4 regions of the Pseudomonas sp. E45-MNA-CIBAN-0222 genome follow, and region 3 is predicted to be linked to each of the others. Evidence: predicted binding sites of a transcription regulator. Region 3 holds the regulator's gene; each other region holds the start of a gene.
The links. The regulator FliA, encoded in region 3, starts transcription of late flagellar genes. The targets are predictions, from matches to a motif close to CTAAAGTTTNNNNNNNNNNNGCCGNTAA.
Positions count from the first base shown of each region.

Region 1: the regulator FliA is predicted to act here: its motif matches at 1,929-1,956, upstream of AAEZ08_RS13190 (flagellar protein MotY).
Region 2: the regulator FliA is predicted to act here: its motif matches at 3,315-3,342, upstream of flgM (flagellar biosynthesis anti-sigma factor FlgM).
Region 4: the regulator FliA is predicted to act here: its motif matches at 4,114-4,141, upstream of topA (type I DNA topoisomerase).

Region 1 covers NZ_JBEOPU010000007.1:266,456-274,386, forward strand. The annotation lists gene rnt (ribonuclease T) at 105-785, opposite strand; gene pyrC (dihydroorotase) at 782-1,825, opposite strand; gene AAEZ08_RS13190 (flagellar protein MotY) at 1,990-2,883, shown strand; gene AAEZ08_RS13195 (argininosuccinate synthase) at 2,971-4,188, shown strand; gene gloA (lactoylglutathione lyase) at 4,284-4,676, shown strand; gene AAEZ08_RS13205 (PA3496 family putative envelope integrity protein) at 4,717-4,896, opposite strand; gene nth (endonuclease III) at 5,005-5,643, opposite strand; gene AAEZ08_RS13215 (electron transport complex subunit E) at 5,654-6,367, opposite strand; gene rsxG (electron transport complex subunit RsxG) at 6,364-7,137, opposite strand; gene AAEZ08_RS13225 (RnfABCDGE type electron transport complex subunit D) at 7,139-7,931, opposite strand, start outside.
Region 2 covers NZ_JBEOPU010000005.1:315,656-323,586, reverse strand. The annotation lists gene AAEZ08_RS10285 (AMP-binding protein) at 1-1,319, opposite strand, end outside; gene AAEZ08_RS10280 (flagellar brake protein) at 1,625-2,371, opposite strand; gene AAEZ08_RS10275 (flagella synthesis protein FlgN) at 2,434-2,904, opposite strand; gene flgM (flagellar biosynthesis anti-sigma factor FlgM) at 2,946-3,278, opposite strand; gene flgA (flagellar basal body P-ring formation chaperone FlgA) at 3,392-4,132, opposite strand; gene AAEZ08_RS10260 (chemotaxis protein CheV) at 4,223-5,155, shown strand; gene cheR (protein-glutamate O-methyltransferase CheR) at 5,145-6,014, shown strand; gene flgB (flagellar basal body rod protein FlgB) at 6,214-6,618, shown strand; gene flgC (flagellar basal body rod protein FlgC) at 6,630-7,073, shown strand; gene flgD (flagellar hook assembly protein FlgD) at 7,093-7,776, shown strand; gene AAEZ08_RS10235 (flagellar hook protein FlgE) at 7,808-7,931, shown strand, end outside.
Region 3 covers NZ_JBEOPU010000010.1:75,360-83,290, reverse strand. The annotation lists gene flhA (flagellar biosynthesis protein FlhA) at 1-1,420, shown strand, start outside; gene flhF (flagellar biosynthesis GTPase FlhF) at 1,437-2,726, shown strand; gene fleN (flagellar synthesis regulator FleN) at 2,818-3,645, shown strand; gene fliA (RNA polymerase sigma factor FliA) at 3,663-4,388, shown strand; gene AAEZ08_RS15800 (chemotaxis response regulator CheY) at 4,462-4,836, shown strand; gene AAEZ08_RS15795 (protein phosphatase CheZ) at 4,860-5,654, shown strand; gene AAEZ08_RS15790 (chemotaxis protein CheA) at 5,666-7,852, shown strand; gene AAEZ08_RS15785 (protein-glutamate methylesterase/protein-glutamine glutaminase) at 7,906-7,931, shown strand, end outside.
Region 4 covers NZ_JBEOPU010000018.1:38,543-46,473, forward strand. The annotation lists gene AAEZ08_RS20635 (DMT family transporter) at 1-765, shown strand, start outside; gene AAEZ08_RS20640 (DUF6586 family protein) at 782-1,300, opposite strand; gene topA (type I DNA topoisomerase) at 1,437-4,040, opposite strand; gene AAEZ08_RS20650 (DUF1653 domain-containing protein) at 4,330-4,563, opposite strand; gene fadA (acetyl-CoA C-acyltransferase FadA) at 4,698-5,873, opposite strand; gene fadB (fatty acid oxidation complex subunit alpha FadB) at 5,892-7,931, opposite strand, start outside.

The DNA.
Region 1 (7,931 bases), on a different contig from region 3:
CGGTTATACGAAAAAGGCCAGTCGCGTGACTGGCCTTTTTCGTTTCTGGCGTCGATCTCGACAGCTGGCATTCAGAGCCGCGCTGCCGCCCTGGACCCCAGACGTTACTCGTCAAACTCCTCCCAACCGCCCATTTCTCGCCAGCGATTGACGATGCCGCAGAACAGCTCGGCGGTCTTTTCGGTGTCGTAGCGGGCCGAGTGAGCTTCGCGGCCGTCAAAGTCGATCCCGGCAGTCTGGCAAGCCTTTGCCAGTACGGTCTGGCCGTAGGCGAGGCCGGCAAGGGTAGCCGTATCAAAGCTGGAGAACGGGTGAAACGGGTTGCGCTTGATCTCACAGCGCGCGATTGCGGCGTTGAGGAAGCCGAGATCGAAGCTGCTGTTATGGCCTACCAGAATCGCGCGCTTGCAGCCGGCAGATTTAACCGCCTTGCGAACGCTGCGGAAGATATCGGTCAGCGCCTGCGATTCCGGCACGGCCATGCGCAGCGGATGGTCGAGCTTGATGCCGGTGAACTCCAGCGCGGCTGGCTCGATGTTGGCACCAGCGAAAGGCTCCACGCGGTAGAACAGCGTGTCCTGCGGATACAGCAGGCCTTGTTCGTCCATCCCTATAGTCACGGCAGCGATTTCCAGCAACGCGTCTGTCGCGCTGTTGAAGCCGCCACATTCCACGTCGATCACCACAGGCAGGAAACCACGGAAACGCCGCGCCATGGGCGAGCGGGGTTTGCCAGGCAGGTGCTCCTCGAGTTCGTCTTCGAAGTGTTCTTCACTTTCACTCATGCGTTTGCCTCCAGACGCCAGTGCAGCCGCTCTCCGGCTCGCAGTGGTACAACGATCTGCTCGCCGAACGGCAGACTGGCCGGCACATGCCATTCCTCGCGTACCAAGGTGATCTGCGTGGTGTTGCGTGGCAGACCATAGAAATCCGGACCGAAATGACTGGCGAACGGTTCCAGCTTGTCCAGCGCCTGGCGCTGTTCGAAGGCTTCAGCGTACAGCTCGATGGCGGCATGGGCGGTGTAGCAGCCAGCGCAACCGCAGGCCGCTTCCTTGGCATGCTGTGCGTGGGGGGCAGAGTCGGTGCCGAGGAAGAACTTGGGGCTGCCGCTGGTGGCAGCATCCAGCAACGCTTCTTGATGGACGTTGCGCTTGAGAACCGGCAGGCAGAATAGATGCGGGCGAATACCGCCCACTAGCATATGGTTGCGGTTGTACAGCAAATGATGCGCAGTGATGGTGGCACCGACGTTGGCGCTGGCTGCTTCGACGAACTGCACGGCGTCGCGCGTGGTGATGTGCTCGAACACCACCTTCAACGTTGGGAAGCGTGCGGTAACGCGGCTCAACTGCTCGTCGATGAAGTACTTCTCGCGGTCGAATATATCGATCTCGCTGCGCGTGACTTCGCCGTGGACCAGCAATGGCAGACCGACTTCGGCCATGGTTTCCAGCACGCCAAAGATGTTGTCGATTGCCGTCACACCTGACGCCGAGTTGGTGGTTGCGCCGGCTGGATAGAGCTTGGCCGCATGCACGAGGCCGCTGGCCTTGGCCGTACGGATATCGTCGGGGCTGGTACTGTCGGTGAGGTACAACACCATCAATGGCTCGAAACCACTGCCGGCTGGGCGAGCCGCCAGGATGCGCTGGCGATAGGCCTCAGCCTCGTCGGCATTGCGTACCGGAGGCACCAGATTCGGCATGATGATGGCGCGGGCGAACTGGCGAGCAGCATCCGCGACGGTGTGAGGCAGGACAGCGCCATCGCGCAGGTGAATGTGCCAGTCGTCGGGGCGCAGCAGTGTGATTCGGTCGGACATGCAGGGTTTCCAGGCGGGTGAAACGTGCGCGAATGCTACCGGAAAAGCCCGGGCGCGGCATCTTGCCTTCGTCTGCCGGAATAGGGTCGCTGACGCCGCAGTGCTCAAGTTTGCGGGTCGGGCACCGATACCTAGAAGGAATACGCATCCTCTCGGAGTTCATCGTGCGCCTGCGCCCTCTCGTACTGTTGTGCCTGCTCGCTTCACCGGCCAACGCCCTGACATTCCAGACCCGACTGGAGCGGGTGCAATGGCAGGTGGAAGGCGATCAGTTCGAATGCCGGCTGACGCAGCCTATCGCCGGCTTCGGCAGTGGTGAGTTCGTGCGCCGTGCCGGCGAGCAAGCGGTGTTCCGTCTACACTCGCCGGAGCGCTGGCTAGGCGCGGGGTCGGCCACCCTTCTCGCCGCTGCAGCACCGTGGCAACCCTCACGCAGCGATATCAATCTTGGCGTCGTCTCCGTAGGCGGCGGCGATATTCCGTTCAATAGCACCCAACTACAGGCTGGACGGCTGCTCAGCGGCCTGCTCGAAGGACGCAGTCCGGTGGTACGGCATCGCACGCTGCACGGCGGCGATACACTGGAGATTCGTCTGTTGCCGGCGCGTTTTGGTAAAGCCTACGAGGACTATCGCGCCTGCACGGCCAAGCTGCTGCCAGTCAACTTTGAACAGGTGCGCCAGTCGCAGATCGGATTTCCGAGCAGCGACGTGGTACTGGATGCGCAGGGGCGCGCCAGACTCGATATCGTCCTGCAATACATGCGCGCCGATCCCAGTGTGAATCGCATCGAGCTGGACGGGCACTCGGACAATAGCGGCAACCGCCTGCTCAATCGCGACCTGTCCCGCCGCCGCGCACTGGCGGTACAGGATTACCTGATCGCCAACGGTGTGCCGGAAGAGCAGATCACGCTGCGCTTCCATGGCGAGCGCTATCCAGTAGTTGCCAACAGTAGCGAGGCCAATCGTGCCAAGAATCGGCGGGTCACGTTGCGCCTGGAACGTGGCGCAGCGCCCCCGGCGGCGTCCAATGCCGCTGCCACTCCTTCATCCTGAGTGCGCGCGCAATGGCGCGCCCCTGTAAAAGCCAGCCCATGACCGGTAGAATCCCAGGCTTTCCGTACAACCCGTGGAGCTGATGGCATGGCGGACGTTAAGAAGGTAGTTCTGGCCTATTCCGGTGGCCTGGACACCTCGGTGATTCTCAAGTGGCTGCAAGACACCTATAACTGTGAAGTGGTGACCTTCACCGCCGACCTCGGCCAGGGCGAAGAAGTGGAGCCGGCGCGCACCAAGGCGCAGGCTCTGGGCGTCAAGGAGATCTACATCGATGACCTGCGCGAAGAGTTCGTTCGCGACTTCGTCTTCCCCATGTTCCGCGCCAACACCGTGTACGAAGGCGAATACCTGCTGGGCACCTCGATTGCCCGTCCGCTGATCGCCAAGCGCCTGATTGAAATCGCCAATGAAACCGGCGCTGACGCCATCTCCCACGGCGCCACCGGCAAGGGTAACGACCAGGTGCGTTTCGAGCTGGGTGCTTATGCGCTCAAGCCTGGCGTCAAAGTGATCGCCCCTTGGCGCGAATGGGATCTGCTGTCGCGTGAGAAACTGATGGATTACGCCGAGAAGCACGCCATCCCGATCGAGCGCCACGGCAAGAAGAAATCGCCGTATTCCATGGATGCCAACCTGCTGCACATTTCCTACGAGGGCGGTGTGCTGGAAGACACCTGGACCGAGCATGAAGAGGACATGTGGAAGTGGACTGTCTCTCCTGAAGCAGCTCCAGACGCACCGACCTATATCGAGCTGACCTACCGCAAGGGCGACATCGTTGCCATCGACGGCAAGGACATGACTCCGGCTCAGGTCCTGGCCGAGCTGAATCGCATCGGCGGTGAAAATGGCATCGGCCGCCTCGACATCGTCGAGAACCGTTATGTCGGCATGAAGTCCCGCGGTTGCTACGAGACGCCCGGCGGCACCATCATGCTCAAGGCCCACCGCGCCATCGAGTCGATCACTCTGGACCGCGAAGTCGCTCATCTGAAAGACGAGCTGATGCCCAAGTACGCCAGCCTGATCTACAACGGCTACTGGTGGAGCCCGGAACGCAGCATGCTGCAGCAGATGATCGACGCGTCCCAGGTCAATGTAAACGGCGTTGTGCGCCTGAAGCTGTACAAGGGCAACGTCATCGTCGTCGGTCGCAAGTCTGACGATTCGCTGTTCGACGCTAATATCGCAACCTTCGAAGAGGATGGCGGCGCCTACAACCAGGCGGACGCTGGCGGCTTCATCAAGCTTAATGCGCTGCGCATGCGCATCGCTGCTGGAAAGGGCCGCACCCAGTTCTGATAAGCTGGCGCGCCTGAGCCAACCGACCCCGGCCACGTGCCGGGGTTGTACTTTCTGCACTGCCACAAGCGCTGCCGAACGAGGAGACCTGAATCATGAGACTGCTGCATACCATGCTGCGTGTCGGCGATATGGAAAAGTCCATCGCCTTCTATACCGAAGTGTTGGGCATGACCCTGCTGCGCCGCAAAGACTATCCGGACGGAAAATTCACCCTGGCCTTCGTCGGCTACGGCGACGAGGCACATAACAGTGTGATCGAATTGACCCATAACTGGGGTGTCGAGACGTACGAACTGGGCAATGGCTACGGCCATATCGCCCTGGAAGTGGAAGATGTCTACAAGGCCTGCGAGGACATTCGTGCCCGTGGCGGCAAGATCACCCGCGAGCCGGGACCGATGATGCACGGCTCCAGCATCCTGGCGTTCGTCGAGGACCCGGATGGCTACAAGATCGAACTCTTGTCGCCGAAGCGCGCCGACTGACCGACGAATATGAAAAAGCCCCTTTCGGGGCTTTTTTCGTTTATAGATCGAAGTCGAAGTCGTTCAACTGCTTCTGCAGGCGGCGTTCCTCCAGCAGGTTGTCGATGATTCGACGCTTGGTCAGATTGGTCTTGGCGACCTCGACGGGAGCTTCACTGCTCTCATCGTCATCTTCGGCGATGAAATCGTCTTCGATCTGAATGTCTTCTTTCTCGGCCACTTGTTCACTCCAAGGCTACGGGGCGCTCTTGGCGCACCTTATAGCCGCAAAATCGAAGCCGGTAAAAAAGTTTTTTTCAATCGTGTTGCAAGCTTTTCACTAGCGCGCTCAATCGTCCGACGTCTTATGCTTGTATTCGCACAGGTCCTCGATCCGGCAGCTGCCACATTGGGGTTTGCGTGCCTTGCAGACATAGCGTCCGTGCAGGATCAACCAATGGTGAGCATCGAGCAGGTAATCCTTGGGCACGAAGCGGATCAACTTTCGCTCGACCTCCAAGACATTCTTGCCTGGGGCGATGCCTGTGCGGTTGCTGACCCGAAAGATGTGCGTGTCCACCGCCATGGTGAATTGGCGGAACGCCGTGTTCAGTACCACGTTGGCAGTTTTGCGGCCCACACCGGGCAGGGCTTCCAGGGCTTCGCGATTGTCCGGTACCTGGCTGCCGTGCTTCTCGATCAGGATGCGGCAGGTCTCGATGACGTTCTTCGCCTTGCTCGGATACAAGCCGATGGTGCGGATATACTCGCATAGGCCGTCGTAGCCGAGCGCGTAGATCGCCTCCGGGGTGTTGGCCACGGGGTAGAGCCTGGCCGTGGCCTTGTTGACTCCGACGTCGGTGGCCTGGGCTGAAAGGATCACAGCAATGAGCAATTCGAAGGGGGTGCTGTAGGCCAGCTCTGTCTTCGGCTCGGGATTGTCTTCATGCAGGCGGCGGAAGATCTCCCGACGTTTTTCGGCATTCATCGCGCCAAGCTCACTCGATCACGCCGGTCACGCGCACGCGGCGGCTGGCAGCCGGAGCGGCGGGTTGTGCAGCGCGGGCGCGTTCTGCGAGTTGCTGGTCGATACGGTTCTTCAGGGCGATCAACAGGCCGAGCACGATGAATGCACCCGGCGGCAGGATCGCCAGCAGAAAGCCCTTGTAGTCGCTGAACAGAGTGATCTGCCAGTCAGCGGCGACCGGGCCGAACAGCAAGTGCATGTTCGCAAACAGCGCGCCGGTCCCGAACAGTTCGCGCAGGCCGCCGAGTACCACCAGAACCAGACAGAAGCCCACGCCCATGACCAGACCATCGAAGCCCGCGATCAGCGGGTTGTGCTTGGCGGCGAAACCGTCGGCGCGTCCAAGGATCACGCAGTTGGTGGTGATCAGCGGGATGAAAATGCCGAGGATCTGATACAGCTCGTAGGTAAAGGCCTGCATCAGCAGCTCGATGCAGGTGGTCAGCGCAGCGATGATCATCACGAATGCCGGCAGACGTACCGCGGTATTGACCACCCCGCGCACCAGTGAGACGCCGATGTTCGAACAGGTCAGCACCAGCATTGTCGCCAGGCCGAGTCCGAGGGCGTTGACCGCCGAGTTGCTGACGCCGAGCAGCGGGCAGAGCCCGAGCAGCTGCACCAGTGCCGGGTTGTTCTTCCACAGACCGTTGACGGTCAATTCGCTATAGCTGGGTGTGCTCATGGCTGATCCCCTTGCGGCTCGGCTTCAGGCTCGGTGGTGCGCAGTTCGTCGCGCGTGCCGGCACTGCCGGCCCGGGAATGCACGGTGGTTTCCTCAGGTTCGCTGCGGCGTTCCAGGGCCGCGCCAGTGTCCTCGATCGCTTCGCCGCCGGTTGTCAGCAGCTCAGCCTTGTGCGCATCGAAGTACTGCAAGGCGCGGTGCACGGCGCCGACGACGGCACGGGGGGTGATGGTGGCGCCAGCGAATTGGTCGAACTCGCCGCGGTCCTTCTTCACTGCCCAGCCTTCAGCCGCCGGACTGCTCAGCGACTTGCCATCGAAACTGCGAATCCACGGACTCTTCGCCAATTCGATCTTGTCGCCCAGGCCTGGCGTTTCACGATGGCCGATGACCCGGACACCGGCGACCCTGCCGTCGGCGTGAATGCCCACCAACAGATGAATCGCGCCGCTGTAGCCGTCGGGCGCGATGGCCTGGAGGATTACGGCGCTCGGGCGACCATCCTTGATCGCGACATAAGCGGGCAGCGGACTTCTATTGCCGAGCAGGCGGTCCTGAATCAGCACACTGTCGTCGAGCAGGTGATTGTCATAACTGCCAGCGGGCAGAATTTCGCCCAGTGCGCGAACCTGCGCGGCGCGTTCGGCGGCCTGGATGCGTTCGGCAGTGCCTTGCTGGAGCAGTGTCACCGCGCCCACCGTGACGACTGCGAACAGGCCCAGCACCGCGGCGTTCTTCAGCATGGAACGGCTGATTTCCGGAAGCATCATGTCATTCGCCCAGCTTGAAGCCGCGCTCAGCCTTACGGTGGCCGTAGGTGCGCGGGCGGGTGTAGTAGTCGATGGTAGGTGCCGCCAGGTTCATCAGCAGTACCCCGAAGGCCACGCCGTCCGGATAACCACCCCAGGCGCGGATGACATAGACCAGAATTCCGACACCGGCACCGAAGATAAGGCGCCCACGCGGGCTGGTGGCGCTGCTGACCGGATCTGTAACGATGAAGAATGCGCCGAGCATGGTGGCGCCGCTGAGCAGATGGAACAACGGCGAGCCGTTGCTATCGGAGCCTGAGCCGTTCCAGAACACCAGACTCATTAACACCAGGGCAGCGAGCATGCCGACCGGCGCGTGCCAGCTGAACAGCCTTTTGTGCAGCAAGAACAGGCCGCCGGCCAGGAATGCCAGATTCACCACTTCCGAACCGATGCCGCCGAAGTGGCCGAACGCCGGGTTGCTCCACAACTCGTCGATGGTCAGGCTTTTGTTCACCTTCAGTACGTCGAGCGCCGTGGCCTGGGTCCAGCCATCGGGCAGCGAGGCGATGCCGAGGATGTGCTGCAGGCCGGCGCCCAATCCAACGCTGTGCGGCACAGGCCAGGTGGTCATTTCCACCGGGAAGGAAATCAGCACCACCACGTAGCCGATCATTGCCGGGTTAAAGGGGTTCTGGCCGAGGCCGCCATACAGCTGTTTGCCGAAGACCACCGCGCAGCCGGTTGCAATCAGCGTCAGCCACCAGGGTGAGTAGGGTGGCAACGCGAGGGCCAGCAGCACCGCGGTAACC
Region 2 (7,931 bases), on a different contig from region 3:
GCCATTCCAACGCTTGGATGCTGCTCCAGGCAGCTTTCGATCAATGCCGGATCGATGTTGTGGCCGCTACGGATGATGAGGTCTTTTGTGCGCCCGGTGATAAAGAGATTGCCTTCGGTGTCGATGTGTCCGAGGTCGCCGGTTCTTAGCCAGCCGTCGTTACTCACGGGTGATTTTTGGCCAAGGTAGCCTTGAAAGACCATGGGGCTGCGCACACAGACTTCACCGTCTTCGATACGCGCTTCAACAGGCGGCTTGATTTTGCCAACGCTACCCCAGACTGCGGGCCCGCTGAGATCGGGAAGTGCGATGACTCCGCTGCACTCGGTCATTCCATAAGCCTGGTAGAGCTCCTGTCCTGCTTTGGTGTGTGCAAGCTCGTGGAGCTTCAAGGGAACGGGGGCTCCGCCGGAAAGTAGGAACCTAAGAGTGCTGATGTCCGCGCCATTGGTCGGCGCGTCGAGCATCGCCGTCATGGAGGTGGGGATGCCGCTGCTGATCGTCACGCCTAGCCTCTCGACTAGATCCCAGTGGTACCGGATTACTTCGGGGTTCCGGAAGCCTGCAATCGTCGGAAGCACCAGTTCACCGCCAGCCCCCAAGATGGCAAGGCTGTTTACGATGGCTCCGGCTACGTGAAAAATGGGCAGCCCGTTAATCGCGATATCTGTCCCCGTCAGTTGCATGCTATCGATCACGGCAGCCGCGGCAGCTAACTGATTGGCGTGGGTATGACAGGCCAGTTTTGGCGTGCCGGTAGTTCCGCCCGTATGGTAATAGGCCGCAATATCTTCGGCGGTGGGTGCGCCTGTTTTACGTAAGGGCTCGTCGTCGTAGTGAAGAACTTCGGAGTCGTAGCCTGGCTCGTCGGTTGGACCATAAACCGAGATACAGGCTGGTCTACCTGGCAGGCGTTTGGCTACCCTGGCGGCTTTCTCCCAGAGTTCGGCTCCGTGACTTGGGCTCAGGGCAAAGATGATATCCGTCTGGGCTTTGGCCATCAGCTGGAATAGGGCTTCGTCACTCAACAGTGGATTGAGTGGATTGGCAATGCCGGCTGTTTCTGCCGCCCAGAGGAGTGTCTGGGCTTGCGGGATATTCGGGAGCAGCAGAGAAACGACAGGGTGTGATTTGCCTGTCAGGCTCCTGATCATATTCACGCTCCGATGAATACTCGACAGTAGCTGGCTGTGGGTCTGGCGGGCGGGGGGCTTGATGCCGTGGAGATCATCCACGAACGTTATTGCGGTTGATTCTGGTGCTCGCTCGGCAGAGGCAACGAGTAGTTCGTAGATGGTGCGGGGGCGATTGTTAGTCATTGTTATGCGCTTTTCAGGAACGAAGAACGCAGATAGTGGGCGGTGATCGTCGAGCGCTCATTAACATTTATCAACGGAGCGTCAATAGGTGCTAACTGGTGTCAGGCCAGTCGGCCTTGACCCGTTTACTCTATTCAGAGTGAGAGACCGGCAGGTTGGCTCAGCCGTCCGCGGTTATAGCCGTAGTGCCATTCGCAGTTCGGGGTGGGCAGCGTAATCGCAGGATTGGTTGCGCGGGGTTTGGGCGCAGCCGATGGGGCAGACTCTGGGCCTTCAGCGCTGAGCGTTGAAGGCCCTTTTCTGTATCAGCCGAATGGGCTTTCGTTATTCTCGCGGCGTGCATCGCGTTGAAGTTGATACACCAGTCGCTCGATCTGCCGCTGAGTGAGCCCGCTGAGGCGGTGGAAGCGTAGGCCGCACATCGAGGTGTTCATTTTTTCATCGATGACCAGATGGCGAAGTTCGACTTCGGTCTGGATGGCGCCTATAGGTAGTTTGGCAGAGAGCTCGTAAACCTGACCGGTCTGCAGGCTGCTCTGTAAGTCGCCTTTGATGCTCAGCTTGCATCCTGTAGCAGATATGTCGAGTAACCTGCCTTCGAGTGCCTTTCTTGTCGTTGTGCTGCTCAGTTGAGCCGCTACTTCGATCTCTTTGAGTTGAGCGCGGTATGCATTGCGCCGCTGGTGATAGGTCAGCGCCGCTGGCGTTGGTATCCAGTAGCAGCGTGCGCCGTTGATCTCGCCAACATGCACAGATTGGTCGCTGGTCCATGAGATTCGCGCGCCTTCATGGAAGCCCTCGATATGAAAGGGCTCGCCCTGCACGAGAAGACGCTCCCCGTCGTTGGGAATCAGTTCGTCGAGTGCGATCCAGCCGGTCTCCCGATTCATCTCGACCAAAAAGCTCTGGTAGCGCTGGCTGCGCTCGGCGAAGCGTAGGGTTAGCGGGATGTTGTTGTCCAGGAGGGGGCGTAGATTGGCGTAAATTTCGAGTGGAGCCGTCATCACCTTGGGAGGCTGCGGTCCTTCGTCGCCAAAAAATGAGCTAGACACGGTCCGGTGCTCTCCGGCGCATTGTTCTCACCATTGCGTTGCGTCCTTGTGCAGTCGTTCGTTCAGGCTTGGCTCAAAGGGCGCTGCTGCTTGGTTCTGGCTGCGCTGCCTCGATTGTCGTAGAGGCCGGGTGTGTCTTCCTTGCCCTGCAGGATATTCAGCATGCCGCCAAGCGCGCTCTGGTTGGCGCGGATAAGACGGCCGTTTCGCTCGTTGGCACTGCGGCAATGCTCAAGCTCGGCCTCCAGTAGCTGGGCCTGCTCAAGGATGGCTACACCGCTATCGGATTTGCTCGCTGCGGCTTCCAATCCCGTGCGGTCTGGAGTCAGATGCTGACTGATCAGCCACTGGCTGCGCTGCGCACCGTGCTGGCCAAGGAGAGCAAGCAGAGGTTGCTTCTTCGCCAGAATGGCTTCTAGGTCCGCCAGGTTGCGGTCACCCAGCGCCGCGAACTCTTGATCAATGAGCTCAAGGAGTTGGCGTGCTATGCCGATATCGTCGGTTAGCTGCTCAAGCAGGGCTGTATCGTGCATTTCGGGCTCTGGGCATGCTCGCGTGGGTGTTGGGTCCAGCCTCAGTGCTGCGTTTCGAATGCAAGCATTTTGGCTGCAACACGCTGACTGTCGACCTGATAGGAGCCATCAGCGATCGCCTTTTTCAACTCTGCAACACGCTCATGATTGACCGCCGGTTGGTCGTTCAGTTTGTCGGCAGCCTGCTGCAGACGCTGGGCTTCTGGGCTCAGTTGTACTGTGTCGTTGGTACTGGTGGTGCTTACGGTGCCGGGCTTGGGCGCCTCGCCAGCAGGTGTCTGCTGGGTGTTGCCGGCGCGCTCGTTGCCTTGCACGCCGTTGCGCCCGCTAGGGGCATTCATTGGGCTGTTGGGCCGATTGAAGTCGATGACCATGATGCAAACCTCGAAGGGATCAGGACGCTTGCCATGTGTTCGGCAACAATAAGCGAAACTTTAGCGCTTTTTTTAGAGGGGCACACGGGAAAACTGCATGGCCGGTTTGGTGACTACATTGCTACTTCAACTTGGCCAGGCCCAGTTACGCGCGCCCTGATTGTGCGGCCAGAGCGCTGGTTCTTCACGGGAATCTGCTTCCCAGGCGCGCCATCCGCCATTGCCTCGCCGGGCATGCGGACGCTGATCGAACCGCTTCTGGCGGTGATGACCACTTGATCGCCTCTGCGAACCACCTCTGCCATTTCCAGCTGATTCGGTGAGATCACCTGATCTGGCTGTATCGGCCGAGTCAGCTTGTTGCCCATCACCTCGTCTAGTCGCGTCAAATAGCCTTGGTTGAGAGCGGATATATCTCGCTCCGCGAGGCTAACGTCGCTGTCGCTGAGTATCGTATCGCGCAGAAGAGATTTGTTGGCGACGATCACTTCGCGATAGAGCTGGACTTGCGCAGGAACGAAAACCGACCAGGGGCTGCGGCCTTCGCAACTTACCCGCACCGTGACCCGTCCTATGGGAGGAGAGGTGTTGCTCAGTTTTGCACCCAGTGGCTGGTCGCATTGATTCAGGCGCAAACGAGGATCAAGGCGGCTGACATGAATCTCGTGCCGCGCATCAATTCCGCTTCGGCTCAAATAGTCGCTTACTTCGCGCTCAAGAAACTGCTTGGTCACGTCGATAAGCTGTTCAGGATGTGACATGGTTGATGCATGGGCGAGCTGTCCCATCGCGCAAAGCACGGGTAGCAGCACGTTTTTGCACAGCATCCGCCGGCTGCGCCAGGAAATAGTCATATGGACGTTCATGTCCGAACCAAAGCAAGGGGCGTGCCGCGTCTTTATTAGTCCGGCCCCGTTTATCTGCAAGCAGAGAGGAAGACTGGCATGGCCGGTGTACTGGATTCGGTTAACCAGCGTACCCAATTGGTAGGGCAAAACCGCCTGGAGCTACTGCTGTTTCGCCTAGATGGCGATCAGCTTTACGGCATCAACGTGTTCAAAGTGCGCGAAGTGCTGCAATGTCCTCGGCTGACTGTGATGCCAAAGTGCGGCAGGGTGGTTCGCGGCGTGGCGAGCATTCGGGGCAGTACGCTGCCTATTCTTGATCTGTCGCTTGCCACGGGCAAGTCGGCTCTGATGGACCTGGAAAATTCCTTCGCTGTGATCACCGAGTACAACAACAGGACGCTGGGTTTTCTGGTGAGCTCGGTAGAAAGAATCGTCAACCTGAACTGGGAGGCTATTCTGCCGCCACCCAAAGGTGCCGGGCGGGATCACTACTTGACGGCAGTTACTCATATCGACAACAAGCTGGTGGAAATCATCGATGTAGAGAAGGTGCTGGCCGAGGTAGCACCGACTTCGGAAGAGGTTTCACCGGGCGTGGTAGATGATGATACCCGTGCCAAGGCGCTGTCCTGCCGGGTATTGGTTGTTGATGATTCGTCAGTCGCGCGTAAGCAGATCACCCGCTGTCTGGAGAATCTTGGCATTGAGGTCGTCCAGTTGAATGATGGGCGAGATGCGCTCAACTATCTGCGGCGCATGGCCGATGAAGGCAAGAAGCCCGCAGAAGAATTTCTGATGATGATTTCCGATATTGAAATGCCGGAGATGGATGGCTATACCCTGACTACCGAGGTGCGGCACGACCCGCGTATGCAAGGTATGCATATACTCCTGCATACTTCTCTCTCCGGCGTGTTCAATCAGAACATGGTGAAGCGGGCGGGGGCGGACGATTTCCTCGCCAAGTTCCAGCCTGACGATCTCGCTGCTCGGGTGGCAGATCGAATCAGGCAGGCGGATGCAAACTGAGGCTAGTTCCTCTAACGATGGTGAGGCTTTATTGGTGTCAGTCGATCTGGATTTCGAGCAGTTCCGGGTATTTCTTGAAAAGACGTGCGGCATTCTGCTGGGCACTAATAAGCAGTATTTAGTGACCAGTCGTCTGAATAAGCTGATGGAGCAGCAGGGGCTTAAGACGCTTGGCGACTTGGTCAGGAAAATCCAGGCGCAGCCACGTAGTGGTCTGCGGGAGTTGGTCGTTGATGCGATGACTACCAACGAGACGCTTTGGTTTCGTGATACCTATCCGTTCGAAGTACTCAAAAGTCGGGTCCTGCCAGAGATGCTCAAAGCGGGATCCGGCCAGCGCTTGCGTATCTGGTCGGCCGCTTGTTCTTCTGGACAAGAGCCCTATTCGCTCTCAATGGCGATAGATGAGTTTGAACGCAGCAGTCCCAGTCAACCGAAGACCGGTGTGCAAATCGTAGCCACGGAGCTATCGGGAACAATGCTTGCCGCTTGCAAGGCGGCTGAATACGACAGTCTGGCCATTGCTCGTGGCCTTTCGGCAGAACGTTTGCAGCGTTATTTCGACGTGAAGGCCCCTGGACGATGGGCGGTAAAGGCGCCCATTCGTTCTAGAGTCGAGTTCAGGGTGCAGAATCTTCTCGACAGTTATGCCGGTTTAGGCAAGTTCGATATAGTTTTTTGTCGAAATGTGTTGATTTATTTTTCCGCCGACGTCAAGAAAGACATCCTCAAGCGTATTCATGCCACGTTGCGTCCAGGTGGCTATCTGTTCCTGGGCGCGTCAGAAGCGCTTAACGGGCTGCCGGAGTTGTACCAGATGGTGCAGTGCAGTCCAGGAATCATCTACAAGGCCAAGTGATCCGGCCGTCCCCCCGCGGCAGAAAACCGTCATGCAATATGACGGTTGCGGCAAAAAGGCGGTAAAGACTTGCCGCTTTTGACGCCTTCGGCCTCGCTGTATACCTCTTTTCCCTTGTAAATCAGTGCTTTGAAATCAATGGCACGGGCTTTGCTGTGAGTATGCGCAAGCAGACTTGTATCCGGCAGAGGGCCAGATCATGAGCATTAGTTTTGACAAGGCATTGGGTATTCACGAGAAGGCGCTTGGTTTCCGCTCGCAGCGTGCTGAAGTGCTGGCCAATAACATTGCAAACGCCGATACGCCGAACTACAAGGCTCGCGATCTGGATTTCAGTAGCGTGCTTGCCCAGCAGTCGGCCCGTAGTCAGGGCGGATTCGGTGTGGCGCTGACCAGTGACAAGCACATTGCGGCCGAGGGGATGGAAATAGCCGACGCATCGTTGCGCTTTCGTATGCCCGCGCACCCATCGCTTGACCAGAACACTGTCGATCTGCAGATCGAGCAATCCAATTACGCGAAGAACGCCGTTGACTTTCAGGCGAGCTTCACCCTGCTCAACAGCAAGTTCAGGGGGCTGATGAGCGCCCTGCGTGGCGAATAAAGGAGCCTTCCATGTCCCTTAGCAGCATATTCAACATTGCCGGCAGTGGCATGAGTGCCCAGAGCACCCGCCTGAACACTATTTCCAGCAACATCGCGAATGCGGAGACCGTTTCATCCAGCGTGGATCAGACCTACCGTGCCCGGCATCCGGTGTTCGCCACCGTCTTTCAGCATGCCAACGGCCAACCCGATCAGTCGCTGTTCGCTGGGCAGGATCAGGCGGGCGTCGGTGTCCAGGTGTTGGGCGTGGTTGAGGATCAAAGCGAGCTTCAAGCCCGTTATGAGCCCAATCACCCGGCTGCCGATGAGGCGGGCTACGTGTACTACCCGAATGTGAACGTGGTGGAAGAAATGGCCGACATGATCTCAGCCAGCCGCGCATTTCAAACGAATGCCGAGCTGATGAATACGGCCAAAACCATGTTGCAGAAAGTGCTGACACTGGGTCAGTGATTGATACGAGAACGCACTTATGAGCACAACAGGCGGCGTCGGCGGTACCAGTTCGATACTCGACCAGTATCAGTTTGGTGAGAGCCGAGAGGCCAAGGGAAACGACCTTGGCAAAAACGAATTCCTTGAGCTGCTGGTCGCCCAGCTGAACAACCAGAACCCTCTGGAGCCGCAAGAGAACGGCGAGTTCATCGGCCAGCTTGCGCAGTTCAGCACGGTCGAGGGCGTCGAGAAGCTGAACTCCAGCATGCAGACCATTCTGTCTGGCTATCAGTCATCGCAGGCGCTACAAGCGTCGTCACTGGTAGGCCGCAAGGTGATCGTGCCGACTGATAAAGCCGTGGTGGATACCAGTGAGACCTTCAAGGCCAGCATGGTTCTGCCAACGTCCAGTAGCAACGTGTTCGTCAATATCTACGACAGCTCCGGGGCGGCGGTTAGCCGGGTCAACATGGGGCAGCAGGAAGCCGGAAATATCTCCTTCATGTGGGACGGCAAGGATTCCAGCGGCAATGTGTTGCCGCCTGGCACATATCGCTTCGAGGCGCAGGCTACGTATCAAGGTGAGACCAAGGGGTTGTATACCTTGCTGCCTGCCAACGTCGACAGCGTCACCCTCGGTCAGAACGGCGGGGAGCTGATGCTCAATCTTGCCGGTATCGGCAGCATCGGACTTTCCCAGGTCCAGGTCATCGGACAATAACCGCCGGCACTCTCGGCAAAGGAGCGATTCAATGTCCTTCAATATCGGTCTTAGCGGCCTGCGTGCCGCAAGCAAGGACCTCAACATCACCGGCAACAACATTGCGAACGCCGGTACTGTAGGCTTCAAGCAGTCGCGTGCGGAGTTTTCCGACG
Region 3 (7,931 bases):
CAGTGAAGCCGGTCAGGTGTATGCCCTGCTGACCATTGGTGACGGCCTCGTCGCGCAAATCCCATCGCTGCTGCTTTCGACCGCTGCAGCGATCATGGTGACTCGTGTAACCAGCTCCGAGGATATGGGACAGCAGGTCAACCGGCAGATGTTCGCATCACCCAAGGCGTTGGCCGTAGCGGCTGGCATCATGATCGCCATGGGCCTTGTACCCGGCATGCCGCATACGTCCTTCCTTGGCCTTGGCGCTGTAGCCGCTGCAGGCGCTTACTGGATCTGGCATCGGCAGAAGCAGGTCGTGAAGAAGGCCGAGCAGGAAGTGCAGAAGCAACAGGAACTGCTTCCTGCGCAGCGGGCAGCGGAAACCAAGGAGTTGGGTTGGGACGATGTGACGCCCGTCGACATGGTGGGGCTTGAAGTCGGCTATCGCCTGATTCCGCTGGTGGATCGTAACCAGGGCGGTCAACTGCTGGCCCGAATCAAGGGTGTACGCAAGAAGCTGTCCCAGGACCTGGGTTTTCTCATGCCTTCGGTACACATTCGCGACAATCTCGATCTGCTGCCCAACGCCTATCGATTGACGCTGATGGGAGTGAGCCTGGCCGAGGCTGAGGTCTACCCGGATCGCGAGTTGGCGATCAATCCGGGTCAGGTATTCGGACCCCTCAACGGCATCGCCGCCAGGGATCCGGCGTTTGGCCTGGAAGCTGTCTGGATCGAGGCAAGCCAGCGCGATCAGGCGCAGTCGCTCGGTTACACGGTGGTGGACGCCAGTACGGTAGTCGCCACCCACCTCAATCAGGTCCTGCACAAGCATGCCCACGAGTTGCTTGGGCATGAGGAGGTGCAGCAACTGCTGCAGTTGCTGGCCAAGAGCTCGCCCAAGCTGGCCGAGGAGCTGGTGCCGGGTATGGTCTCGCTGTCGACGCTGCTCAAGGTGCTTCAGGCGTTGCTGCAGGAGCAGGTGCCCGTACGGGACATCCGTACCATCGCCGAGGCTATCGCGAATGCGGCCGCCAAGAGTCAAGATCCCGCCGCAATGGTCGCAGCCGTGCGCGTCGCGCTGTCCCGCGCAATCGTGCAGAACGTTGTGGGACTAGAGCCGGAGCTGCCTGTGATCACGCTCGAACCTCGGCTGGAACAGATCTTGCTCAATAGCTTGCAGAAGGCCGGACAGGGCTCCGAAGACGGAATCTTGCTGGAGCCAGGAATGGCCGAAAAGTTGCAAAGGTCTTTGGTAGATGCAGCACAGCGTCAAGAAATGCTCGGCAAACCGGCGGTACTGCTGGTAGCCGGCCCGGTTCGGGCGATGCTGTCGAGATTCGCGCGGCTGGCGGTGCCGAACATTCATGTTCTGGCCTACCAGGAAATACCGGACAACAAGCAAGTCACCATCGTCTCGACGGTGGGTCAGAATTAACCGAGGGTAGAAGGCCATGCAGGTCAAACGTTTCTTCGCTGCCGATATGCGCATCGCCATGAAAATGGTGCGTGACGAGCTGGGCGCCGATGCCGTGATCATCGGCAATCGCCGGGTGGCCGGTGGCGTCGAGCTGACCGCAGTGCTCGACTACCCGATGCAGTCCGCTCCTGCAGCGACCAAGCCCAATCCGGCGCTGGAAGCCGAGTTGCGCAAAACGCAGGCGCGCCTTGCCAGCGCCCATGCCGATCTGAGCTCGGCGCCTCGCGCGAACATGCAGGATCGTCAACTGGTTGACGAGAAGCCGGCTGCGGCGGCAATCAAGCCGCAAGCCCAGCCTGTCGCTGCGGCCGCTACTGCAGACGCTCGCGCAATCGAAGCGATGCAGTCCGAGTTGCACGGCCTGCGCGAGCTGATCGAAGTGCAGCTCGGTTCGATTGCCTGGGGGCAGGAGCAGAGCCGCCGTCCGCAGCAGGCCAGCCTTTGGCGCCGTCTGCAGCGCATGGGGCTGCCCGCCGAACTGTCGCGTAGCCTTTTGGAGAAGGTCGCAGGCATCAGCGAGCCCCGCCAGGCTTGGCGTATGGTCCTGGCGCACCTGGCGCAGGCGATCAAGGTCACGAAGAACGAGCCGCTGGAAGAGGGCGGTGTGATTGCGCTGGTTGGCCCGGCAGGCGTTGGCAAGACCACGACCCTGGCCAAGCTCGCTGCGCGCTATGTGTTGAAATATGGTGCGCAGAACATCGCACTGGTAAGCATGGACAATTATCGGATCGGCGCGCAGGAGCAGCTCAAGACCCTCGGACGCATCCTTGATGTGCCCGTACTGCAGATCGATCCGAGCCAGTCGCTGGTCAAGACACTGGCGCCCTTGGCACGCAAGCGCGTGATCCTCATCGATACAGCCGGTCTTCCGGCTAGCGATCCAACCCTGCGCATGCAGCTCGATGCACTGTCCGACCGCGGCGTGAAATCGAAAAACTATCTAGTGCTGGCCGCAACCAGCCAGAGCCAGGTATTGAAGGCGGCGTGGCACAACTATCGTCGCTGCGGCCTGGCTGGCTGTATCCTGACCAAACTGGACGAGGCAGGCAGCCTCGGCGATGTGCTTGGGCTCACCATCAGCCAGCATTTGCCGATAGCCTACCTCGCGGATGGACCTCGGATCCCGGACGATCTGCACCTGCCGCGCAGTCATCAATTGGTAAGTCGCGCCGTGAGTTTGCAATCCGGCGAGGAACCGAGCGAGGAAACCATGGCCGATATGTTCGCCGGGTTGTACAACGGTCCGTCACGGCGGGCCGGATGATGATGCGACAGCGGTTCCTGAATGAATCAGATGCGCGCCATGCGGGCGCATCGCCGGCCGTATGGCCCCAGCAAGATATAGGCGTGTGAACATGGGTATGCATCCCGTACAGGTGATTGCGGTGACCGGCGGCAAAGGTGGCGTCGGCAAGACCAACGTGTCGGTCAATCTGTCACTGGCGCTGGCCGAACTCGGTCGGCGTGTGGTGTTGCTTGACGCTGACTTGGGGTTGGCCAACGTTGACGTGCTGCTCGGTCTTACCACCAAGCGCACCCTTGCCGATGTGATTGCCGGTGAGTGCGATCTGCGCGACGTGCTGATCCAGGGGCCCGGTGGCATCCGTGTCGTGCCGGCTGCTTCCGGCACGCAGAGCATGGTGCAGCTGTCGTCGCTGCAGCACGCCGGCCTGATTCAGGCGTTCAGTGATCTCGGTGATGAACTCGACGTGCTGATCATCGATACCGCGGCAGGCATCGGCGATTCGGTCGTCAGCTTCGTACGCGCGGCGCAGGAGGTGTTGCTGGTCGTTACCGATGAGCCCACTTCCATCACTGACGCCTATGCTCTTATCAAGCTGCTGAACCGCGACTACGGCATCAGCCGTTTCCGCGTGCTGGCCAACATGGCACACGCGCCGCAGGAGGGCCGCAACCTGTTTGCCAAACTGACTAAGGTTACCGAGCGGTTTCTCGATGTGGCGCTGCAGTATGTGGGTGCAGTGCCGTACGACGAGGCCGTGCGCAAGGCAGTACAGAAGCAGCGGGCTGTTTATGAGGCTTACCCACGTTCGAAATGTGCGCTGGCCTTCAAGGCCATCGCCCAGAAGGTCGACACCTGGCCGCTGCCGGCGACGCCGCGTGGCCACCTCGAATTCTTCGTAGAGCGTCTCATCACGCCCGCTTCACAGAGCCACGAATGACAGGTGCCGGAACCGCTATGTATTACAGCAAGGCTCAGGCAAAGGATGCTCAGTACCGCCTAATTGACCAGTACGCCCCATTGGTCAAGCGAATCGCCTACCACTTGCTGGCGCGTCTGCCTGCCAGTGTGCAGGTGGATGATCTCATTCAGGCTGGAATGATCGGACTGCTGGAGGCAGCTAAGAAATACGACGCCGGCAAGGGTGCCAGTTTCGAAACTTACGCCGGAATCCGCATTCGCGGCACCATGCTGGACGAAGTGCGAAAGGGGGATTGGGCACCACGCTCGGTGCACCGCAATTCGCGCATGGTCAGCGAAGCAATTCGGGCCATCGAGGCGAAAACTGGGCGTGACGCTAAAGATCACGAAGTTGCGGCCGAACTTAAGCTAAGCCTTGACGAGTATTACGGCATTCTCGGGGACACGTTGGGCAGTCGCCTGTTCAGCTTTGACGATCTGCTGCAGGAGGGCGAGCACGGCGAGTTTGAGGACGACGCTGCCAGCACCCATCCGGAGCCCTTTCGTGATCTTGAGGATGAACGCTTTCAGCAGGCGTTGGCCGATGCCATTGCCAACCTGCCCGAGCGCGAAAAGTTGGTGTTGTCGCTGTACTACGACGAAGAATTGAACTTGAAGGAAATTGGCCAGGTGCTGGGAGTCAGCGAGTCGCGTGTGAGCCAGTTGCATAGCCAATGTGCTGCGCGCTTGCGTGCACGTCTCGGCGAATGGCGCGCCCATTGACGATTGTTTGCGGTATGACGTGCTCGGTTGCTGAGGCATTTTGGGACTTACGGAGGTCGACTTGGACAAGAACATGAAAATCCTCATCGTCGATGACTTCTCGACGATGAGACGAATCATCAAGAACCTCCTGCGTGACTTGGGGTTCACCAATACCGCCGAGGCGGATGACGGTACCACTGCGCTGCCAATGCTCAAGAGCGGCAGCTTCGACTTCCTCGTTACCGACTGGAACATGCCGGGTATGAGCGGTATCGATCTGCTGCGCACCGTGCGTGCGGATGAGCGCCTCAAGCACCTGCCGGTGCTGATGGTGACTGCCGAAGCGAAGCGTGACCAGATCATCGAAGCGGCACAGGCCGGGGTTAATGGCTATGTGGTCAAGCCTTTCACTGCCCAGGTGCTCAAGGAGAAGATCGAAAAGATCTTCGAGCGCGTCAACGGCTGAAGTAGCAACGCCGCGAGGGCACTATGACGCAAGCAGACCAAACCCTGGCAGAGTTCGAAGCGACTCTGAAGGCTCATGCACCCAAACTGATTGAAAGCCTGCAGCAAGGTCGCTTCGATGAAGCGACGCAGATGTTCAATGAGCTGAATCAGGCGCGCAATCACGGCCTCTACCTGGAAGTTGGCAAACTCACCCGTGAGTTGCACAACGCCATCGTCAAGCTCGAGATGGACACCTGCGCCACCGGCGGCGATCCGTCACCCATTACCGACGCGACCGATCGCCTGTCCTATGTGGTGGAGATGACCGAGAAAGCGGCCAACCGCACCATGGATCTGGTGGAAGAGTCTGCGCCGCTGGTGAATTACGTGAGCTATGAAGCGCAGAGCCTGACGGCCGACTGGCAGCGTTTCATGCGTCGCGAAATGAGCGCTGAGCAGTTTCGAGATCTGGTCAAACGTATCGATCTGTATCTCCAGCGCAGCATGAACGATGGCAGTCAGCTGTCGCAGAACCTCAGTGAAATCATGCTGGCTCAGGACTTTCAGGACCTGACCGGGCAGGTGATCAAGCGCGTGACTCGGCTTATCACCGAACTTGAAAGCAACCTGCTCAATCTCGTGTTGATGGCGGGTCAGGTAGATCGCGTGGCCGGCATCCAGCATGACCGCGAAGCGATGCGCGCCGAGCAAGAAAAGAAAAAACAAGAAAAAGAACCTTCCAAAGGTGAAGGTCCGCAGATGCATGCCGATATACGTGAGGATGTCGTATCCGGGCAGGACGATGTCGACGATCTGCTTTCGAGCCTGGGCTTTTAGGGGATGTGAATATGAGCTTCGACGCCGATGAAGAAATCCTCCAGGACTTCCTGGTAGAGGCCGGCGAGATTCTCGAACTATTGTCCGAGCAACTCGTGGAGCTGGAGAGCAGCCCCGATGACACAGCGTTGCTCAATGCGATTTTTCGCGGGTTCCATACGGTCAAGGGCGGCGCAGGATTCCTTCAGCTCCATGAGCTGGTTGAGTGCTGCCATATCGCCGAAAACGTCTTCGACATTCTTCGCAAGGGTGAGCGTCGCGTCGACTCCGAGTTGATGGACGTCGTGCTCCAGGCGCTCGATGCAGTGAACGAGATGTTCAGCCAGGTTCGCGAGCGAACTACGGTGACCCCGGCCACCCCAGAGCTGCTGGCAGCGCTGGCGCGACTGGCGGAGCCAGCTTCGGCCGACGAAGCCGCTGCTCCTGCTGAGCCGCAGCCCGCCGAAGCCGAGGCCGAAGCAGATTCCGCCGAAGCCGATTTTGAACAGTTCCTCGAAGCCATCGATTCGCCCGCAGACAAGGCTGAGGCGAGTGCCGGATCCGATGAGATTACTGACGACGAATTCGAATCGCTGCTTGACCAGTTGCATGGCAAGGGTCAGTTCGCTATCGCTGCAGGCGCGGCGCCGGCTCCTGAGCCGGAAGTTGCCGTAGCGCCGGTTGGTGACGAAATTACTGACGACGAGTTCGAAGCGCTGCTTGACCAGTTGCATGGCAAAGGCAAGTTCGAACCGGCCTCCACAGAAGCCTCCGAGGCCGCAGCCGAGGTGGTCCCGCAGCCGGCTGCGGCAAATGCAGGCGGCAGCGATGAAATTACCGACGACGAGTTCGAAGCGCTGCTTGACCAGCTACACGGCAAGGGCAAGTTCGAGGCTGCTAGTGCCGTCTCCGACACGCCAGCTACCGTCGAGCCCGTCAAGGCGGCACCGGTCAAAGCGGCACCAGCCAAGCCGGTAGTTCCAGCCAAACCAGCTGCAGCGGCGGTGAGCAAGCCAGCCGCGCCAGCGCCGGCCGAAAAGCCGCCGGCAGAGGCTGAGACGACGGTACGTGTGGATACTGCGCGCCTCGACGAAATCATGAACATGGTTGGCGAGCTGGTGCTGGTGCGAAATCGCCTGGTGCGCTTGGGCTCCAACAGTGGCGACGAGGCAATGGCCAAGGCCGTTTCCAACCTCGACGTGGTGACCGCCGATCTGCAGAGCGCGGTGATGAAAACCCGCATGCAGCCGATCAAGAAAGTCTTCGGCCGCTTCCCACGGTTGGTGCGCGATCTGGCACGCAGCCTGAAGAAAGAGATCAATCTCGAACTGGTCGGTGAAGAAACCGATCTGGACAAGAACCTCGTCGAGGCTCTGGCCGACCCGCTGGTGCACTTGGTTCGCAACGCGGTTGACCACGGAATCGAGATGCCGGAAGAGCGCGAGGCGGCTGGCAAGCCACGCACTGGTCGGGTAGTCCTGTCCGCCGAGCAGGAAGGCGACCATATCCTATTGATCATCAGCGATGACGGCAAAGGTATGGATGCTAATGTCCTGCGTGCCAAGGCGGTCGAAAAGGGCATGCTGGAGAAGGATGCTGCAGACCGGCTGAGTGATCTGGAATGCTACAACCTGATCTTCGCGCCGGGCTTCTCCACCAAGACCGAGATTTCCGACGTGTCCGGCCGTGGTGTCGGCATGGACGTGGTCAAGACCAAGATTTCCCAGCTCAACGGTACGGTCAACGTGTTCTCGACCAAGGGCCAGGGCTCGAAGGTTGTGATCAAGGTTCCGCTGACGCTGGCGATCATGCCGACCCTGATGGTCATGCTCGGCAACCAGGCGTTCGCGTTTCCGCTGGTTAACGTCAACGAAATCTTCCATCTCGATCTTTCGCGTACCAACGTCGTTGATGGGCAGGAAGTGGTGATCGTCCGCGACAAGGCGCTGCCACTGTTCTATCTCAAGCGATGGCTGATTCAGGATGCGGCTCAAGATGAGCAGCGAGAGGGGCACGTGGTGATCCTCAGTGTCGGCAACCAGAGCATCGGTTTTGTCGTCGACCAGCTGGTTGGGCAGGAGGAGGTGGTTATCAAGCCGCTAGGCAAGATGCTGCAAGGCACGCCTGGAATGTCCGGCGCGACCATCACCGGTGATGGCCGTATCGCTCTGATTCTCGATGTCCCCAGCATGCTCAAGCGGTACGCACGCAGGATTTGATTCAGTCAGGTAGCGCAGCCCATAGATGGGCGCGCTGCCGCTAGGAGTGATGTATGGCAGTCAAGGTCCTGGTCGTCGA
Region 4 (7,931 bases), on a different contig from region 3:
GCCTTACGGGACACCGCCATCGACCCTGCCAGTTTTACCGGTCTACGGATCCTTGCCGGAGCACTCACGCTCTGGCTTCTGTTACAGATCGGTAAGACCAGACAATCAGCAGGCGGCGACTGGTTGAGCGCCCTGGCGCTGTTCGTCTACGCGGCCAGTTTTTCCTATGCCTATATCAATCTGGATGCCGGAGCGGGCGCCCTGCTGCTATTCGGCGCAGTGCAGTTGAGCATGCTTGCGTGGGGCTTGCTGCGCGGCGAGCGCTTCAGCGGCGGGCAGATTGGCGGTTTGCTGCTGGCGTTGAGTGGGTTGCTGATCCTGCTACTGCCGGGAAGCCGTGCACCAGCATTGGATGGGGCACTGCTCATGCTGCTGTCCGGTGTTGCCTGGGGCATCTATTCGCTGCGCGGACGGGGCGCGAGCAATCCTCTGGCAGCAACTGCGGGCAATTTCATCAAGGCCGTGCCATTCGCTGCAGTGCTTTGTCTGGTGATGCTTGGCCAGCAGCAATGGGATGCGCCAGGAATCATGTACGCCCTGCTCTCCGGGGCGCTGACATCTGGCGTCGGCTATGCCATCTGGTACGCAGCGCTGCCCGGTCTTGTGGCAATACAGGCGGCGAGCGTGCAGCTCAGCGTTCCGCTACTCACCGCCATTGCCGGGGCTGTGCTGCTGAATGAAGCGCTAACGGCAACGCTGATTATCTCAGGCGCGGCGATTCTCGGCGGCATCGCCATGGTCCTGAGCATCAGGCACCGCAGCTGATACCGCGGCACCGCTGTCACCACTCGGTGAGCGACTCACGAAAACGCAACGCCAGGCCTTTGAGGTTCTGTCGCCAGGCTTCCAGCTCGACACGCGACAGCGGCGGCACTTCATCCTCGACACTGACTGCCTCGATCAGCGGCTGCCGCGGATCGGTCTTGGCCTTGGCAGGAGCGCGTGGCGGCTGGAAAAGCTGCTTGTAGGCAGCAAGCAACTGTCCGAGCCAGGTGCTTGGCTGCTCCGACAACTCCAGCAATTCGGCGAGCTCCGGGCTCGGCGCAGCCTCGAGCACGCTACGGGTTAGAAACGCCTCGACCATCGGCGCATCCGCACCGGGCGATCGGTAGTAACCAGCGATTTCATGGCACAGTCCAAGCAAGGCACCGTAGAGGTGGAACAGGCAAGCCTCGCGCTCAGCCTGAATCATGCCTTGAGAATTCATCGACGCAGACTCTTCGGCCTTGCGCCAGCTTTCCAGTGACAAGCCGGCGAAGAAGATCTTCTGATTGGTGCGCGTGTAGAGCTCGTGAGCCATGGCGTGCCCTCCGAAAGAAGATGAACAGAGAATGGACCTTCACAGGTTGCCGCACCAGATCGGCTGACGAAGCGTCAGCCGATCTGAAGAACGCGCGCCTTCCGGCCGACCCGCTGAGTGGTCGACCGCAGCGAAATCAGCGCTTGTCTTCGACCTTCCACTTGCCGCCGTCGTAGAACGCCTTCCAGCCGGTCGGCTTGCCGTCCACTTCGGTCTGCACGTACTGCTCCTTGGTCTTGCGGCTGAAGCGGATGACCGCAAAGCGGCCTTCCGGATCTTTCTGCGGCGCATCGAGCAGGAAGTGGTACTTGGGATCGATCTCGTCCTTGTGCGGAATCAGCTCACGCACCAGGGGCGCGCGGGTTTCGCGATTCTTCGGGAACTGACTGGCAGCCAGGAACAGCCCGGAAGCGCCGTCACGCAGCACGTAGGTGTCATCGACCTTTTCGCACTTGAGCTCGGGCATCTTCACCGCATCCATCTTCGGCGGCGCGGCCTCACCGTTCTTCAGAAGCTTGCGGGTGTTCTTGCACTCGGCATTGGTGCAACCGAAAAACTTGCCGAAACGGCCGGTCTTGAGCTGCATCTCGCTGCCGCACTTGTCGCATTCCAGGCTGGGACCTTCATAGCCCTTGATGCGGTACTGGCCCTTCTCGATCTCGTAGCCGGAGCAATCCGGGTTGTTGCCGCAGATATGCAGCTTCTGCGTCTCGTCGAGCAGATAGGCATCCATCGCGGTGCTGCAGATCGGACAGCGGTGCTTGCCAAGCAGCACGCGGGATTCGGACTCGCCCTCGTCATCGGCCGCAATCTCGTCACCTGGGATCAGGTTGACCGTCGACTTGCAGCGCTCCTTCGGCGGCAGGCTGTAGCCGGAGCAGCCAAGGAACACGCCGGTGGAAGCGGTACGGATCATCATCGGCCGACCGCAGACCTTGCAGGGGATATCGGTCAGGGTCGGCTGGTTGGCACGCATGCCGTTCTCGCTGGCTTCGGCAACCTCGAGCTTCTTGCGGAAGTCACCGTAGAACTCGTCCAGCACGTGCTTCCAGTCGCGCTCGCCCTGGGCTACGTCGTCGAGATGCTCTTCCATGCCGGCAGTGAAGCCGTAATCCATCAGATTGTTGAAGCTCTCGGACAGACGCTCAGTGACGATGTCACCCATCTTCTCCGAATAGAAACGGCGGTTGTGCAGCGAGACGTAGCCGCGGTCCTGGATCGTCGAAATGATCGCGGCGTAGGTGGACGGCCGGCCGATACCGCGCTTCTCCATCTCCTTGACCAGGCTGGCTTCGGAGTAGCGCGCCGGCGGCTTGGTGAAGTGCTGGCTCGGGTCGAGCTTGAGCAGCTTCATGTCGTCGCCCTTGTTCATCTCTGGCAAGACGTCATCCTCACCGGCCTTGCTCTGCTGCGGCATGACCTTGGTGTAGCCGTCGAACTTCAGGATGCGGCCCTTGGCGCGCAACTCGAAATTGCCGGCAGCGACGGTCACGCTGGTGGACAGGTACTGTGCCGGTGGCATCTGGCAGGCAACGAACTGGCGCCAGATCAGCTCATAGAGGCGCTCGGCATCACGCTCCATGCCTGACAGCTGGGTCGGCCGCATGTTGACGTCGGACGGGCGAATCGCCTCGTGCGCCTCCTGGGCGCCCTCCTTGCTCGAATAGACGTTCGGCTTCTCCGGCAAGTACTTGTCACCGAACTCGCTTTCGATGAAACCGCGCACCATGCCGACCGCATCAGCGGAGAGGTTGGTCGAGTCGGTACGCATGTAGGTGATGTAACCGGCTTCGTACAGGCGCTGAGCCATCATCATGGTCTTCTTCACGCCGAAGCCGAGGCGATTGCTCGCCGCCTGCTGCAGGGTCGAAGTGATGAAGGGGGCCGAGGGCTTGCTGCTGGTCGGTTTGTCTTCGCGTTTGCTGACGCTGTAGTGCGCGCCCTTGAGCTTATCCAGTGCAGCAGTGGCTTGCGCTTCGTTGAGCGGCTTGAAGGCTTCGCCGTTTTCACGCGCGACCTCAAAGCGCACCTTGGCCTGCTGAGCATTCGCCAGGTCTGCGTGTACTTCCCAGTATTCTTCCGGAACGAAAGCACGGATCTCGCGTTCGCGCTCGACAACCAGCTTCACCGCCACCGACTGCACGCGACCGGCAGACAGACCGCGGGCGATCTTCGCCCACAGCAGCGGCGACACCATGTAGCCGACCACACGATCAAGGAAACGACGCGCCTGCTGCGCGTTGACCCGGTTCAGATCGAGCTCACCAGGCTTGGAGAACGCCTCCTGAATCGCCTTCTTGGTGATCTCGTTGAACACCACGCGCTTGTAGCGGCTGTCATCGCCGCCAATCGATTCGCGCAGGTGCCAGGCGATGGCCTCCCCCTCTCTATCCAAGTCGGTCGCGAGATAGATGGTGTCGGCTTCCTTGGCCAGACGACGCAGTTCCTCGATGACCTTCTCCTTGCCCGGCAGGATCTCGTACTTGGCCTTCCAGCCGTGCTCCGGGTCGACGCCCATACGCGTGACGAGCTGGCGCTTGGCCTTCTCCTTCGGCGACAACGCTGGCGCCTCGGCGGCCGCGGCCTTGCCGCGCTTGACCGGCTCCTTGTTGGCAGAACCGCTGGTGGGAAGGTCGCGGATATGGCCGATACTCGACTTCACCACGTACTGGTTACCCAAATACTTGTTGATTGTCTTGGCCTTGGCCGGTGATTCCACGATGACCAGCGATTTACCCATGGAGAGGAGAGTTCCTGAATCTAGAGGTGAACAGAGGCGGCGCCTCCGACAGTTTGAATACCCGTACCGGCGCTAATCGGCAAGGCATCGGCGTACGTTAGTGCGCGTTTTGCGAACGGGCCGACCTGGCAGGACAATTTGTGCTGCTCGGCTCCGTCTGGTGCGAATCAGAGCAGCGGTTCGATGCCATAAACCAGACGTCGAGGTTTTCGCTCTGCCTAAAAAGCACCGCTATATATAGTGGCGATGGACGTGAGGTCAAGGGCGAGCCTGATGGCCGCATGCCAGCTCAGCCTTCAAAAACACTCTTTTCGGCTTCGATCAGTGCAAAACGCGGGACCGTTTCGCCGTTGACTTCGACGCTCTCGCTGAACATCGACAACGGGCGCACCCAAAGTCCGCGTTCCCCATACAGCGCCTGGTAGAACACCACAAACTCCTCGGTCTCGGAGTGCCGCGCAACGGCGAACACGCGATACTCCGGCCCCTTGTAATGGCGATAACGCCCCGGCTGCAACTGCATGCCTACCTCCACACAAATACAAAAAAGAAAAACCGGGGCACCAGGCCCCGGCTTCCATGCACCGGCTGACAATCATATTCCCGCTCAGTAGCGAGATTGGCTGTCAGCCTAGCGCAGTCATTTGCATCTGTCTGTTAGACGCGTTCGAAGACCGTACTGATCCCCTGGCCTAGACCGATACACATGGTGGCGATACCGATCGTACCGTTGTTCTGCTTCATCACGTTCAGCAGGGTGCCGGAGATACGCGCACCGGAGCAGCCGAACGGGTGACCCAGGGCGATGGCGCCGCCATGCAGGTTGACCTTCTCTTCCATCTTGTCGAGCAGCTTGAGGTCCTTGAGCACCGGCAGAGCCTGTGCAGCGAAGGCTTCGTTCAGCTCGACGTGGCTGATGTCGTCCATGGTCAGACCGGCGCGCTTGAGCACCTTCTGGGTGGACGGCACCGGGCCGTAACCCATGATTGCCGGGTCAACGCCAGCCAGTGCCATGGCGCGAACCACGGCCAACGGCTGGATGCCGAGATCCTTGGCGCGCTGGGCGGACATGACGATCATGCAGGACGCACCGTCGGTGATCTGCGAGGAAGTACCTGCAGTCACGGTACCGCCCTTCGGGTTGAACGCAGGCTTCAGCGCAGCCAGGCTTTCCAGGGTGGTGTCCGGACGGATGGTTTCGTCGTAATCGAAGACCTTGAGGAAACCGTCCTCGTCGTAGCCTTCCATCGGGATGATCTCATCCTTGAAGTTGCCTTCCAGCGTGGCCTTGTGCGCCAGGCGGTGCGAACGCTCACCGAAGGCGTCCTGCTGCTCACGGGTGATGCCGTGCATCTTGCCGAGCATTTCAGCGGTCAGGCCCATCATGCCGGACGCTTTGGCGGCGTACAGCGACAGCTGCGGGTTCGGGTCCACGCCGTGCATCATGCTGACGTGGCCCATGTGCTCCACACCACCGATGACGAACACGTCACCGTTGTTGGTCTGGATGGCCTGCACGGCAGTGTGCAGGGCGCTCATGGACGAACCGCAGAGGCGACTCACGGTCTGGCCGGCGCTGGTGTGCGGGATACGCGTCATCAGCGAAGCCATGCGGGCGATGTTCCACCCCTGCTCGAGGGTCTGGTTCACGCAGCCCCAGATCACGTCCTCGACTTCGGCCGGGTCGATCTTCGGGTTGCGCGCCAGCACGCCGTCGATCAGGTGTGCGGACATGGTTTCAGCGCGGGTATTACGGTGCATGCCGCCCTTGGAGCGCCCCATCGGGGTGCGACCGAAGTCGACGATGACTGCATCTCTTGGATTCAGGCTCATGAATTCTCTCTCCCTCGATTAACCGTAGAAGCGCTGGCCGTTGGCAGCCATCTCACGCAGCTTCGCGGTCGGGTGGTACAACGGGCCCAGGTCGGCGTACTTGTCGGCCATCGCGACGAACTCGGCGACGCCGATCGAATCGATGTAGCGCAGCGCACCACCACGGAAGGGTGGGAAGCCAATGCCATAGATCAGGCCCATGTCGGCTTCGGCAGCGGTCTCGACGATGCCGTCTTCCAGGCAGCGCACGGTTTCCAGGCACAGCGGGATCATCATGTAGTTGATGATGTCCTCGTCGGACAGCTCGCGAGTCTCGGCAACGATCGGCTTGAGCAGCTCGTAGGCCTCGGCATCGACGACCTTCTTCGGCTTGCCCTTCTTGTCCATCTCGTAGGCGTAGAAGCCCTTGCCGTTCTTCTGGCCGAGGCGGTTGGCCTCGTACATGACGTCGACAGCCGTGCGGGTGTCGTCCTTCATGCGATCCGGGAAGCCTTCAGCCATCACGTCACGGCCGTGGTGGCCGGTGTCCATGCCGACGACATCCATCAGATAAGCCGGGCCCATGGGCCAGCCGAACTTCTCCATCACCTTGTCGGCGCGAACGAAGTCGACACCGTGGGCGATAGCGCGGGCGAAGCCGCCGAAGTACGGGAACAGCACGCGATTGACCAGGAAGCCCGGGCAATCGTTGACCACGACCGGGCTCTTGCCCATCTTCTTGGCGTAGGCGACGGTGGTAGCAATAGCCACTTCGCTGGTCTTCTCGCCACGGATCACTTCCACCAGCGGCATCATGTGTACCGGGTTGAAGAAGTGCATGCCGCAGAAGTTTTCCGGACGCTTGAGCGCCTGGGCCAGGTAATTGATGGAGATCGTCGAGGTGTTGGAGGCGATGATCGCGTCTTCGCGAACGTGCCCTTCCACCTCGGCCAGCACGGCGTGCTTGACCTTCGGGTTCTCGACCACGGCTTCGACGACGATGTCGACGTTGCCGAAATCGCCGTAGGACATGGTCGGGCGGATCGCGTTGAGCGCCTGAGCCATCTTGTCAGCGGTCAGACGACCTTTTTCAACACGCTTGCCGAGCAGCTTGGAGGCCTCGTCCAGACCCATCTGGATACCCTCTTCACGGATATCCTTCATCAGGATCGGCGTGCCCTTGACGGCCGACTGGTAGGCGATGCCGCCACCCATGATGCCAGCGCCGAGTACGGCAGCCAGTTTCACGTCACGCGCCTGCTTGTCGTAGGCCTTGGCTTTCTTCTTCAGCTCCTGATCGCTGAGGAACAGGCCGACCAGGCTCTGTGCAACCGAGGTCTTGGCCAGTTTGACGAAGCCGGCGGCCTCGACTTCGACGGCCTTGTCACGGGTGAAGTTGGCGGCTTTCTGGATGGTCTTGATGGCTTCGACCGGGGCCGGATAGTTCGGGCCGGCCTGGCCAGCAACGAAGGCCTTGCTGGTTTCGAAAGCCATCATCTGCTCGATGGCGTTGAGCTTGAGCTTGTCCAGCTTCGGCTGACGCTTGGCCTTGTAGTCCAGCTCGCCGGAAATGGCGCGCTTGACCAGATCCAGTGCAGCGGCCTGCAGCTTCTCCGGAGCGACCACGGCATCGACTGCATGAACCTTGAGCGCGTCTTCGGCGCGGTTTTCCTTGCCGGATGCGATCCACTCGACGGCGTTATCCACACCGATCAGGCGCGGCAGGCGCACGGTGCCACCGAAGCCCGGGTAGATGCCCAGCTTCACTTCCGGCAGACCGACCTTGGCGGCGGTGGACATGACGCGATAGTCGGCGGCCATGCACATTTCGAAACCGCCACCCAGGGCGATGCCGTTGATGGCGGCCACGGTGGGTACGCCCAGGTCTTCGAAATCACTGAAGATCTTGTTCGCTTCGAGGTTGCCGGCGACCAGTTCCTCGTCAGCCATCTTGAAGTTGTCGACGAATTCGGTGATGTCGGCGCCGACGATGAATACGTCCTTGCCGCTGGTAACGATGACGCCTTTCACCGACGCGTCAGCCTTGATGGCATCGACGGCCTGGCGCAGATCGTTGAG